DNA from 3 places in the Virgibacillus kimchii genome. Region 3 is predicted to be linked to each of the others. Evidence: riboswitches for the same ligand, from Rfam matches in the RefSeq annotation. Region 3 holds a riboswitch; each other region holds the start of a gene.
What was found. A riboswitch is a leader RNA that binds a small molecule or an ion and turns the genes downstream of it on or off. The one in region 3 is predicted to bind S-adenosylmethionine.
Positions count from the first base shown of each region.

Region 1 (4,232 bases), 770 kb from region 3:
ACGATGTGGAGTTGTATGACATAAAATTGGAATTCGGCAGGGATGCAAATGATCAAATATTGCTAATTGACGAGATTTCCGGCGGCAACATGAGGGCTTATAAGGACGGGAAATACATAGAGCCATTGGAATTACAGAAATTAATCACTCCATAAAGAAAGGTAATTGACAAAAACAGGGCAAAGGGGATTATCTCTTTACCCTTTTTTGTTTCAGAAAGAATGAAATCCTTGTTTCGCCTTCTCCGCCTTCAGACGGAAAATCCCCTACTGATAAAGCAGGGGATTTTTTGTATGAAAAATCAACCTTCGTGCCGAAGTGAAAAAACAGTAATCAGGGTAAACTATACATAGAAACTAAAACAAGGAAGGTTAGATATATGATGAATCAAGATATTTACAGAAGTATAGCTGAAGACAATATGAGAAACATGAGAAGAAGAGCGGAAGAGCATAAGCTTTATATGAAATCAAAAAAAGGAAAAAACATGGGTTTCAAAAGAGGTTATTTGGGTTTAGACAGGGAGCGTAAAAAAAACATGGGATAGCGTATGTTATCCCATGTTTTCTTTTTCTGTTTCCCTGATTTTTTCGGCAACCGCCTGGGTTAGATCTTCAGCTGTTTTTGGAACAAATGTCGTCAGAACAGGGTTAATAACTGGAGATTTCATGCCGGTTGCTGTAATATCCAGGTTTCCGGTCATTTGTGTTTTATCTTCGTCCAAAGCAATCCCCTCAAAATAGCCGCTTCCTGTAAATTTTTCATTTTTGCCTTCTAAATTAAAGGTGACTTTGGAGGGTTTTTCCCATTTGGTAATGGTAACCTGCAACTTAATTTTCCGTTTTAAAATTCCGATATCCCCCATAAATTCCCAATAGGACTCTCTATCATTGATAATTTCATGGTCAATATAACCGGGAACCAAAGGAGCCCAATTATTCATATCGCTAACGAAATCCCATACTCTCATAATAGGTAATTGGAGTTCTTCATGATATGTTCCGCTTGGCATAACGATTTTCCTCCTTTTCATCATGTATATTTTTATTCATTCCCTGTCTTTTCACCAGCTGAAACTTGTCTGCTTCTTATTATATTTTTTCAATGTCCAATTATGACTCCATTCCTATGGAAGTGGCTTTCCGATCTTTTCATGGTATATAGAGAAAGCTTCAACATCAACATGTCTTCAGGTTTCTCCTGTATATGATAAAAAAAGAACAGGCCTAAATATCCGCATTGTTTTGGTCTGTTCCTGATTATACTGGGGCTTAATAGTGCTGGTTTTCAAACTGATGGAGTTTCTTCTCGTGTTGGGCGGTTTTACTTAATACGAAGTCTGTCGTTTCCCGGGTTTCTGTTAATTCCACGCGCATGCCGTCAAATTTTTTTCCAAGTTGGTCAAAGCCTGTTTCCATTCTTAATTCCATATTATCCATTCTGGATTCCAGTTTGTCCATTCTTGACTCCAGGTTATCTATCCTTAATTCCAGACCATCAATTCTGTTATTCAAATGCTCGAACTGTTTATCCATCTTTTCTGAATGATCTTTTAACGCACCAAGAATTTGTTTTAACATCGTTGGTTCCTCCATGAGCTCACCGCCTTTTCTATTATTATAATTGATTGACCGCAGATTGAAAAGATAAATTCAAGTTGCTTTCTTCATCATCTCTCTCCTCGTTTAGAGAGGAAGTATGGTTACAATATTTTTACCGTTTTCTTCCTGTTTTTGTTTATAATCTTCAAATGACAAATAAAAATCTTCCGGCGGATTGCCGGCGAGAAACTGAAATTCGCCGTTTTCGAATAAAACAAAATAGCTGTTTTCCAGAAGCACGCCTTCTTCCTGCATCTGCAGTGTAAAGCTATGGATTTCCTTTTCATTCAATGGCTCATGAAATATAATTTGCTGTGATTCTTCATCTTCTTTTTCTAATCGAAAAATGCCATACCCTTGGTATTCATTTTCCTTATAATATATTTTATTTTTATCAGAGTCGTAATAATCCTGGATCTTTTCATAGTAATAGCCACATCGAAAACACCATATGAATTTCTCGCCCATTTTATAGTAAAAATCCTCCGTCGCAGAGCAGTTGCAATGGGGACAGGCGATTGCTTGTATGATGGATGCCATAATATCACTCCTTGATTATTTAATTTTAACACGATAATCCTGATGCATTGTTGCAAGTGAAGAAAGTATTTATCTAAGAAGTGGATTCGAGCTAGCTGAAACTTTCATGGATACGCTGACACATTCACTAAAAGGCGAACGAATGCGAGTTTTTTAAAAGAAAAGAAAAAAATCGAAGTTTTTCTGGAAGTAATTTTAAGAAGAGAGATGATGAAGATGATTTAATTATATCTTTATTCAGAAATAATTACAATTTATTTACCCTTCCCATTTCGCGAGATTTCATATATACTGTTACTAATTGAATAGTTATTAAGAGTGACTGAGAGACTTGGCTCAATGATGTCACAGCAACCTACGTCCAGTAAGGTGCTAATACCAACAAAGCATTTGCTTTGAATGATAAAACGGGCTTCCCTTTTGGCAATCAAAGCAAAAAGGGGTTTTTTGTTTTTATGACCAATGATAAAGGAGAGAGCAACATTGCCAATTAATATACCGAAAGCATTGCCGGCAACAGAAAAACTGAAACAGGAAAAAATATTTGTCATGGATGAGGAACGCGCACGAACCCAGGATATTCGTGCACTGAATATTCTCCTGCTGAATTTGATGCCGGAAAAAGAAAGAACAGAACTTCAGCTGCTGCGCGTACTGGGGAATACGCCATTGCAGGTAAATGTGACGTTTCTTCGGATGGCTACACATGAATCAAAAAACGCCAGTAAGTCACATCTGGATACTTTTTATTCGACGTTTGACCAAATAAAAGACCGGCGATTTGACGGAATGATTATCACCGGAGCACCGATAGAGCATTTAACATTTGAAGAAGTGGACTATTGGGAAGAGCTTACGGAAATTATGGAATGGACGAAAGAAAATGTAACTTCCGTGATGCATATTTGCTGGGGAGCACAGGCTGCTTTATATTATCATTATGGAATTGATAAGTATGCCCTCCCGGAAAAATGTTTTGGCGTTTTTGATCATCAGGTTACCGATCCGACGGTAAAACTCGTCCGGGGCTTTGATGAAGCGTACCGGGCCCCGCATTCCCGCTATACTTCGGTGTCGATGGAGGAAGTGGAAAACCACCCTGAGCTTACGGTGCTGTCGGCATCCGAGGAAGCAGGGGTATTTATGATTATGTCCAAGGATGAAAAACATATTATGTTGACTGGCCATTTGGAATATGATGCTGAGACGCTTGCAGAAGAATATCAGCGGGATACAGCCAAAGGAGTGGACATTGCCGTACCACAGCACTATTTTCCCAATGATGATGTAAAAAAACGCCCGCTGAATACGTGGCGATCCCATACACATCTGTTGTTTTCCAATTGGCTGAATTACTATGTATACCAGGAAACGCCTTATGAATGGGACTGACCCGCAACAGATCCAAATGAAAAGGCCGCCTATGAATCTGATTCATAAGCGGTCTTTTATATTATATAATGCGGGAAGCACAAATAGATGGAATGTCTGGTTAAAAGATTGTCACCGCATCAGGTGGTAATTGCCTGACTTGTTGAAGGTACTTCGTCATGTTACTGTCATCTTCTTCAGGATAGGTAAAGCCCCACTGAACAGCGAGATCCTTTGCCAGGGTTCTAAATAACTCACATGTAATAAAAATAGATTTCCAAAAGTACTCGTAATTGTGGCTGGCGTAGGTTTTTACATACATTTTCCAATGTGATTCGGGCAGATACCGTTTAAAATACTTGCCCATTTTCCCTGATGAAACATCAAAATCATGCTCATTTCCAATCCACCAGGATACCATTTCATCAAGTCTTGACCTGATTTCATATTCAAACATTTGCTTTGCATATGGCAATTCATCCCGCCACAATCCTTTGGCCACGTTTTGCAGGCACCACCAGAAATCGTTGCAGCAGCTATGAAATGCTGCGTATACAGGCTTTTTAATGTGATAATCGATATCCGTGGGAGCGGGAATTTGCGGTAGGATATGATCCTTATCAAGCAGGGGGATGGTCAGTTTATCATTTACATAGTTTTCCCTCGTGACTTCTTTTGTTTCTATGTGAAGATCAATTCGGTTTCCATCAGTGAATAGCA
Region 1 is NZ_AP043951.1:2,710,831-2,715,062, reverse strand. It holds gene ACZ42C_RS13060 (phosphoribosylaminoimidazolesuccinocarboxamide synthase) at 1-155, shown strand, start outside; gene ACZ42C_RS13055 (hypothetical protein) at 380-547, shown strand; gene ACZ42C_RS13050 (CoxG family protein) at 554-1,012, opposite strand; gene ACZ42C_RS13045 (hypothetical protein) at 1,272-1,580, opposite strand; gene ACZ42C_RS13040 (hypothetical protein) at 1,686-2,141, opposite strand; SAM riboswitch class I at 2,448-2,550, shown strand; gene metA (homoserine O-acetyltransferase MetA) at 2,625-3,533, shown strand; gene ACZ42C_RS13030 (aminoglycoside 6-adenylyltransferase) at 3,634-4,232, opposite strand, start outside.
Region 1: another riboswitch for S-adenosylmethionine. It lies ahead of metA (homoserine O-acetyltransferase MetA); the one in region 3 lies ahead of ACZ42C_RS16810 (OsmC family protein).

Region 2 (4,232 bases), 830 kb from region 3:
GGTTTCATTAAAAACCTTTTCGTGGTCCAGCCTTCGTCGTCCATTGGATGATCGTTCTGGTTTCCTGAATAATTCGGAAATAAAAAATGTCATGGATTGTGACCAGAAATCACGGGTCCAACGCAACATTTCGACTAAAGTTCCTTCATAGCCCAACTTGTTTTTCATTAACAGGGTTAGGCAGAAAGTAATCATAGCTATTAGTATTTGATTGTATACAGCGTTTTCACTCTTTCCATACAGTTTTTTGATAACCAGATGTTGCTTTATCCATTTGAAAAACAATTCAATTTGCCAGCGATGCCGGTAAATATCACTGATTTCCTGTGCACCGACGGTTGCATCGTTACACACAATTCGGATCTGGTTCCCTTCGCTGTCTACAGTTTCTATTAACTGCAGCGGATTCTTCATGTTTCCAATCTTCACGATCGCATGCCTGGAGATTGAAGAATCCTCATCTACCGGCAATTCCTCGATGACATTTACAACAGTATTCGATTTAATTCTTGTGGCAAACCGGATACCTTTTTCACAATAATAATCAAACTTAGCAAAGTTGAAATAACCTCGATCGAAGACATGAAGGACCCCTTTATCCGGCACAATTAATGAATCCAACTGAGTTTCATCAGCAGGTCTTGCAGGGGTAAGTATCATATCATTTGGATAAGAGATATCATCACAAAAGACGATGGAAGTATGCATCTTCACTCCCGCTTTTGTCTCCCGAAAATCTGCCCATTCATATTGGCTGAGACACATGGAAATGGTCGATGAATCAATCAGATGAAGCTTTCCAAGTGATTTGTCTGTCATTGTTGGGCCAAGTATTTGGTGCAGCTTTTGAATTAAATGATGCAGGATCGCCTGAAAAATCTCGGGTGGAATATCTCCATTTTTTCGAGAGAGTTGTGATTTACTAATGCTCTCTATACCAACAAGTCTTTGCACCGTTTTCTTTCGTTTAATCGTATCACTTATCCGCTTCAGACTATCTAAGTTTTTTAACTGGGCATAGATAAAAGCATTCGTAAACGTAAGTACATCAAGCTTTTTGACGTATTTGTCAACTTCGGCATGATCAATCATTTTTTGTATTACCTTTGAATCTAATGGATGAATGTATTCCTTGAATACAGTTTTTATGGTATTATTGTCCATGGTTTCTCCTTATAGTTAGGGATTTGGACAGGACTACCATACCCTAATTATAAGGTTTTTTTAATGGATTTTAAAGTGAAAAGATCTAATATTACCAACTTTCAAATAAAATATTTTACTTGATTTTTTAATATTATTTTCCTGCAACGCTAGTGGAATTGGATAAAGTCTTTCACATGTGGATGGTCCGGGTTAAAAGAAATTCTTCCATTCACACGTACATCATATCTCTCAGTTTCCTCTCCGTTAAATTGAAATCCTTGCTCCGGTACGTAACCCTCTACACCGTTTAAATGTTCCAGGAAATCCGTGTGCCAAAATCTGCGCCGGATTTCCCCATCTGTTACAGCCTCGAGTCCGACTTCAATTTGTTTATTTATGATCTTTTTTATTTCTTCTGTTTCAATTTCGCGGAGTTTTTCCGCAGAAATGCTGCCTTTCTGATAATCCTTTCTAGCCTGGTGAATTCTTCCCGGTCTTAATAAACTGCCTACATGGTCTGCTCTGAATGGAGCTTTTACTATTGTTTTTGTCATATTATTTTTCTCTCCCTGATCTTATTTTTTTTAAGCATCCTATCAATATAAATGCTTATGGCAAAATAGCAAAAGAACGCACCGGAAATCCTGTTGCTTTTTCCGGTTTTGGGCTAATGTTAAAGATTACCTCGCCTTTTGCTGGAAGCTGATCCAGGTTAGTCAGTAATTCAACCTGGAATGTATCCTGTTCCAGGACATAGTATTCACCGATGAGTGATCCATTCTTACGTAAATCAACAGCTGCATCCGTATCAAAGGTTTCATGTCCAACCGCATTGATGTTCCTTTCCTCAAATAGAAATTTCAATGCATCTATTCCCCAGCCGGGCGTGTGACTGTTTCCTTCTTTGTCATTATTTTCAAATGCTTTTTTGTCCGGCCAGCGTTTATGCCAATCTGTCCGTAATGCCACAAAAGTTCCTGCTTCTATTTGTCCATGCTCTTTTTCAAATTCCAAAATGTCATTCTTCGTTAGAATAAAATCATTATTTTCTGCTGCTTCTTTCGATTTGTCAATTACGACAAGCGGGAGAACAACTTCCTTTAAGTTCAGTTCTTCCAGAAACCGTTGATCACGAACAAAATGGATCGGCGCATCAATATGTGTGCCATACTGCCCTGGAAAGTTAAACCGCTGTGCAAAAAAACCGTCATCATGCGTAAAAAGCGTATTGAATTCTGCATCTTCAAAAGCCGGGAAATGTGGGGAATCCGGCCCGAATGTATGTGTAAGATCAACCCATTCTTTCTCTTTCAATAATTCAATTGCCTTCCATAATTCGTTTTCTGTTTTTACCGTTGTCATAAAGATCACCTCATCAATGTATTTTAAGAGGGCCGCAAGCTCAGTAAAAGAAATCATCCCTTTCCTTCTGCAGTCAGGAAAGAGCGAAGAACATAAAAAACCCTCTTCTTTTGCCATAGACAAGAAGAGGGTTGAATACACAAATTAAGGTATCTTCTCTTCTTATCTTCTAGCATAAAGCTACTGGAATTGGCACAGTACTCGTGAAAGTCCGTTGCCGAGGCTTCAAAGGGCCAGTCCCTCCACCTCTCTGGATAAGAATTGTACTCCGGAGTATTAAGTTATTGAATACTATCATATACTTTGGAAAATTAATTGTCAACGGAAATTTTCCAAACCTTACATTCCAAAAGTTTTTTCATGAGATTATGTAACAATCTACTGTAAGTATAAGGTTATTATTCTATAACGGTTAAAATTCCGATATAAGTTGATTTGTGTTCAAACAATTATTCACGTTATTCCCCCAACTAAACGAATAACATGGTGAAATATAATTAGCAACTACATAGGTATTGTGGCGGTTGGTCATCGTTCCTTGTCCCTTAAGCCACGTGATAGCTTAGGGAAGGGGGGTAGGATGACGACATATGAAGTGCTTAGTTGCACTTATGCAGATAAGGAAGGTAATACTTCATTATCTGTAAAAGAAGTAACCGCTCCCTCACCAGGCCAGCGATTACTTCTTTTAGTTAGATAACATGTTTTAACGGCCAGCTGCACTTAATGCAGTTTGTAGTTGCCTAGAACCGGGTAGTTCACGCTACTCGTTTCCTTACTCTAAGTATATTATAAAATTAATTTCATTATTTTCATCACGGTGGAAAGTACGATGAATGGTGGTTTTAAGAAAGTTTAGTACAAGGTTGGCGTGTTGCTCGGAAGACTATTAAGCGAACTGTGGGGAATTAGACCGTTATACATTTTGTTTGGAACGATTATTTGTACAGTATCTTTATTGGGATTGGTACTCCCATACTTCAGATTTATCGATGCGCCAGCTGAAAGAACAATGACATCCTAATCACGAAATAATTATGTATAATAAGCCTGCCAAGGAGGAAGTATAAACCTGTGATAAGCAGAAAGGTGACACAAAATATGAATTTGATTAGGAGGTTTACCATGGGAATTTTAAGTGGAAACCCAACAGATGAACCAATGCATTATGGTGGTATACAGTATCTGGTCATCTTTATTGACAACAGAGGCAGCTATTGCGGGCCACCAGACGTTATATAACCACGCTGGTGACGAGGACCTGAAGAGATTGATACAAGAAACAATCCAGCAGTACAGGCAGCATGTTAATGAAATCAAAACGCTGCTGCAGGAAAATGGTGTGGGCTTGCCTCCAACACCACCCGAGCGTCCGCAAGCCAAATTGGAAGATATTCCTGATGGTGCACGTTTTATGGATCAGGAAATTGCTGCAACCATATCTGCTGAAATAGCAGCGGGGTTGGTCGCATGCAGTACAATAATGGGGCAGTCCATTCGCGAAGATGTAGGAATGATGTTTGGTCAATTTCATACGCAAAAGGCTGCATTAGGAACAAAGTTTCTTCAGCTTAACAAGGAAAAAGGATGGATGATACCGCCTCCGCTTCATCATCATAAAACCGAAGAGAGTTAAGGCAGCGAGAGCGGACTTTAGGGTCTGCTCTTTTATTTTCATTAGCATACAACCCATGACATTTGTCATATACCTCCCTTGACATTTA
Region 2 is NZ_AP043951.1:2,651,275-2,655,506, reverse strand. It holds gene ACZ42C_RS12740 (IS4 family transposase) at 1-1,164, opposite strand, end outside; partial or broken gene ACZ42C_RS12735 (5-methyltetrahydropteroyltriglutamate--homocysteine S-methyltransferase) at 1,320-1,700, opposite strand; gene ACZ42C_RS12730 (cyclase family protein) at 1,756-2,508, opposite strand; SAM riboswitch class I at 2,668-2,769, opposite strand; partial or broken gene ACZ42C_RS12725 (DUF3231 family protein) at 3,634-4,144, shown strand.
Region 2: another riboswitch for S-adenosylmethionine. It lies ahead of ACZ42C_RS12730 (cyclase family protein); the one in region 3 lies ahead of ACZ42C_RS16810 (OsmC family protein).

Region 3 (4,232 bases):
TGGAGGGTCGGATGAAACTACGTTAAAAAAGCTGAATGGTGCTCCGTTAATGACACCATTATGATTACTGCTTGTAACAAATGCAATCGGTCTTGGAATAATGGTACCGGTTAACAGTTTATAATTCTCTCTTGCTGTTTTTACTTTGGGGTCAATCGTGATCATAAAATCCTTCCTATTCATCAAGGTTCTTAACTTCTACAGGGATCAGTGTTTTTTCAAGGCGACCGCGGTATTGTTCGTATTGCTCCGGCAGCTTTAGTTGAGTCCCCATCGTTTCGGAAGATTCATCGTGAGCAAACCCGGGAGGATCTGTGGCAATTTCAAATAAAATTTCTCCATGCTCTCTGAAATAAATAGCATTAAAATAATTTCTGTCTTTTACCGGTGTTACCATATAGCCATTTTGCTGTACAAGTTTTTTCCAACCCAATTGATCTTCATCATCTTCTGCACGCCAGGCAATATGGTGAACCATGCCAACACCCATTTGTCCGCGCCCGTTTGCAGTTATTTTTACATCAATGATATTTCCGATATCTCCGTAGGCTTGAAAACGAACGAATTCATCTTCCTCACCAACTTTTTCAAGCCCCATCACATCTTCCAGCAGCGCTGCTGTTTTAGCCGGTTGGGAGGAATATAAAATGGCGCCTGCAAAACCTTTGATTGCTACATCAGGGGTGACTTCACCAATTGTCCAAGTGTTTTGTTCTCCTTGTTCCCGTTCCACGAGCTCCAGTTTCAGCCCGTGCGGGTCAGTGAAAGTGACATAAGTTTCTCCAAAGCGCTCCTGTGCATTATAGTCAATATCGAATTTTTCCAGTCTCTTTTTCCAGAAGGAGAGTGACCCGGCTGGAACCGCATAGGAGGTAACGCCGACCTGGCCATCCCCAATTTTTCCTTTCTGAGCATCTGCCCAAGGGAAAAAGGTAATAATGGTACCGGGTTTCCCGCCTTCATTCCCAAAATAGAAGTGATAGGTGCCCGGGTCATCAAAGTTGACTGTTTTTTTTACCATTCTCAGGCCCAATACACCTGCATAAAAATCCACGTTTTCCTGTGGGTGACCGACAATTGCGGTAATATGGTGGATCCCTGCTGTTTTCTTCATGATGATTTATCTCCTCTTTTTCCAACTTTTTTGAGCACATCAATCACCGTTTGTTTATCTTCTTCGGAAACGTCTGCAAACAACTCCTCAATTACCTGTTGGTGCTTGGGGAAAATTTCATCCATCAGCTTTGTGCCATCCTCTGTAATGTCGATGTAGACGACACGGCGGTCATCCTTACAGTGTCTGCGTTTGACATAGCCTTTCTTTTCAAGCTTGTCAATGACATAGGTAATGGATCCGGTGTTAATGAGAACGGCATTTGATATTTCCCGTACAGTCTGGCTGCCTTTATGGTACAATGCTTCCAGTACCATAAAATCCGAGCTTTTCATTCCGTGGCTGCTAATATCTTTTTTAATGATTTCCTCAAGAGTTTTTGTGGATTTCATGAGGACGACAAATATTTTTAGTGATAAATTTTCTTTTTCCAATTATATTCACCTCAAATATATTTAATCTTAATTAATGTATTTTGAATTAAATACAATGATAAACTACTATAGTAAAGTTGTCAATGACTTCGATTCTTTATGTTTAAAAATTTTTCCTAATATACAGAAGCCTATCACTGTCATTGTATTTTCAACTGAATTAGAGGTTTAGAGTATTTGGCAAAGCCATCATTTTATTCATACTTTCGTTATAAACATAGTTGACATTAAAAAGGTTCCCATGTAATATGGTAAACAAATTTAATAGATTCTTATCAAGAGCGGTGGAGGAATCTGGTCCGATGAGCCCGCAGCAACCATTCACAGGTAAAACCATGTGAAACGGTGCTAATTCCAGCAGACAATCGTCTGAAAGATAAGAAGGGCACGTTTTTCTATAAGCCGAATTTCCAACCCCCTTTTATCTTTTGGATAAAAGGGGGTTTTTGCGTGCGGATAAAATCAAGTGCTAACTAAATGAACAAATCTATGAAAGGAAAAAAGGAGGAAAGTGATGAAACAGACAGAAAGCAGACAAAACCAAAATCACAGGACCATTCGAGCGTCTTCTAACAGAATTGGAAAATTTGCCAATGAAAATAATATAAGAGATTTTAGTTTTACGGTAGATGAACCGGAAAAATTAGGCGGGACAAACAAAGCTCCAACTCCAATGGAGTATATATTGGGATCATTTAATGGATGTATATTAATAGTCATTGAAATGATAGCTGAAGAGATCGGTTTTTCTTTCGATAACATTTCTGCTGAAACGGAGGGAATACTTGACCGACGTGGAATAGCAGGCACTGCAGACGTGAGCCCGCACTACCATCAAGTGAAGAATGTGGTTTTCTTTGAAACAGAAGAAAGTACCGAATCCATTGCAAAACTAAAGAGTCTGGTTAAACAAAGGTGTCCTGCCTACAATCTGTTCCGGGATACAGGTATTGAGATTAAACTTGATTGGAAAAAGGTTTAAATAACTGCAGGTATTATTGGAGGGGGAAAATAATGACTTCATATGGCGTTTGGATGATTTCTTTTGCGCTTATTTATACATTCTTACTGATTATTGCCGGTAATGTGGCGAAAAGGAAGGCATCTAATGGGGAGAACTTCTTTATTGGGGGACGGAATTTCAGATGGTGGACGGTGGCCTTTTGTATTACCGGACTGTTTTCCGGGTCAACCTACATATCGATTGTTGAACTATCTTATCTGACAGGGGTTTCTGCCATCTGGTATGGTGTAGCAGAAACTGTACAGGTACTGATCATTGCTTTTCTTATGATTAAGCCTTTTCGTAATAAAATGATGGTAACAGTTTCCGGGCTGATCGGGGATAAATTCGGCAGGCGCGCTAAAGCGATATCCGGTGCAATTACAGCATTTGCATTTCCAATGTGGTCTGTTGCCACTGCAATTGCATTTGCTTCCGCATTGAATGTGTTTACGGATATTTCACTAAGTTATTCAGTTGCTTTTACTGCCATACTATTGTTCATTTATCTGCAGGCAGGGGGGATGTGGTCGGTTGCCTTTACGCAATCCATGAATACGATCATGTTTTTGCTCATGTTTATAGTTGGTATGATCGCCTTTTTTATCAACCCCGGCATTGCAGGTTTACAGCAATTAGCGATCGATCGGCCGGAAATGTTTCAGCTTGGCGGTGCCGGCCTTCAAGTGATTGTCGCTTGGTTTGGAACATTTTTGGTGAATGTCATTTTGGCTCAGGCAGCTTTCCAGATGGCCTTATCCTGTAAAACACCTGAAGAGGGTAAAAAAGGAATGATCGGTGCTGTTTTCATGGGAATACCTTTTATTATCTGCGGTGTATTATTCGGTTTAGCTGCAGCTATTGTTGTTCCGGATGGAAATTTAGGATTAATCGCGTTGCCGCAGTATTTGATGGAAGTATTGCCTGCACCGCTGGTTGGTCTGTTTTTCTTAGGTGTTTGGGCCTGTGCACTCGGCTGGGGCGGGCCGTGTCAATTTTCCGGGGCGACAAGTCTTGGTAAAGATGTTGGTAGTGCAGTATTTCCAAGCGCAAGCAACCAGCAATTGATCAAGTATACAAAATGGTCGCTGCTTCTTTTAACCGGGTTGATGATCGTATTTGGATTGCTCCGGACAGAGCAATCCGCCTGGTGGAATGTGCTGGCATGGACAGTCAGAAATTCTGCTACCTTTGCTCCTGTTGTTGCAGCGATATTTTGGCCGGTGGTAACCAGGAGTGCGGTAGTTAGCTCGCTGCTCACCGGTTTTGCGTCAGGATTAATCTGGTACCATTTAGGCGGGTGGCATCCAACCTCCTTTTTCCTGGATATACATCCGGTTTGGATTGGTATGTCCACCAATATTGCCACGATTCTTATCGTGACTTTAGTGACTTCTTATGGAAAATGGATGTTACAATTTGATACGAAATCTATGAAGGGAATGACATCTGCCCTGGCCAGTGTGATGCTGGTGGCAGTGCCAGTTGTATTCTTTGAAGTCCTGCATGAAGTTGGTTTGCTGGGGCTGTTTGGTTTTGCAGCTGTTCTCTCTTTATTTATTACAGGGATTATTTATATTAAACCGAAGAATATGCAGGTTCCACCTGTTGCAAAAGCAGTAAATGAATAATTAATTTTAGAAGAATACAAGCGTATTATTTTAATGCATATTAAGCCAGC
Region 3 is NZ_AP043951.1:3,478,304-3,482,535, forward strand. It holds gene ACZ42C_RS16795 (flavin reductase family protein) at 1-165, opposite strand, end outside; gene ACZ42C_RS16800 (ring-cleaving dioxygenase) at 176-1,117, opposite strand; gene ACZ42C_RS16805 (MarR family winged helix-turn-helix transcriptional regulator) at 1,111-1,548, opposite strand; SAM riboswitch class I at 1,818-1,931, shown strand; gene ACZ42C_RS16810 (OsmC family protein) at 2,063-2,530, shown strand; gene ACZ42C_RS16815 (sodium:solute symporter family protein) at 2,563-4,182, shown strand.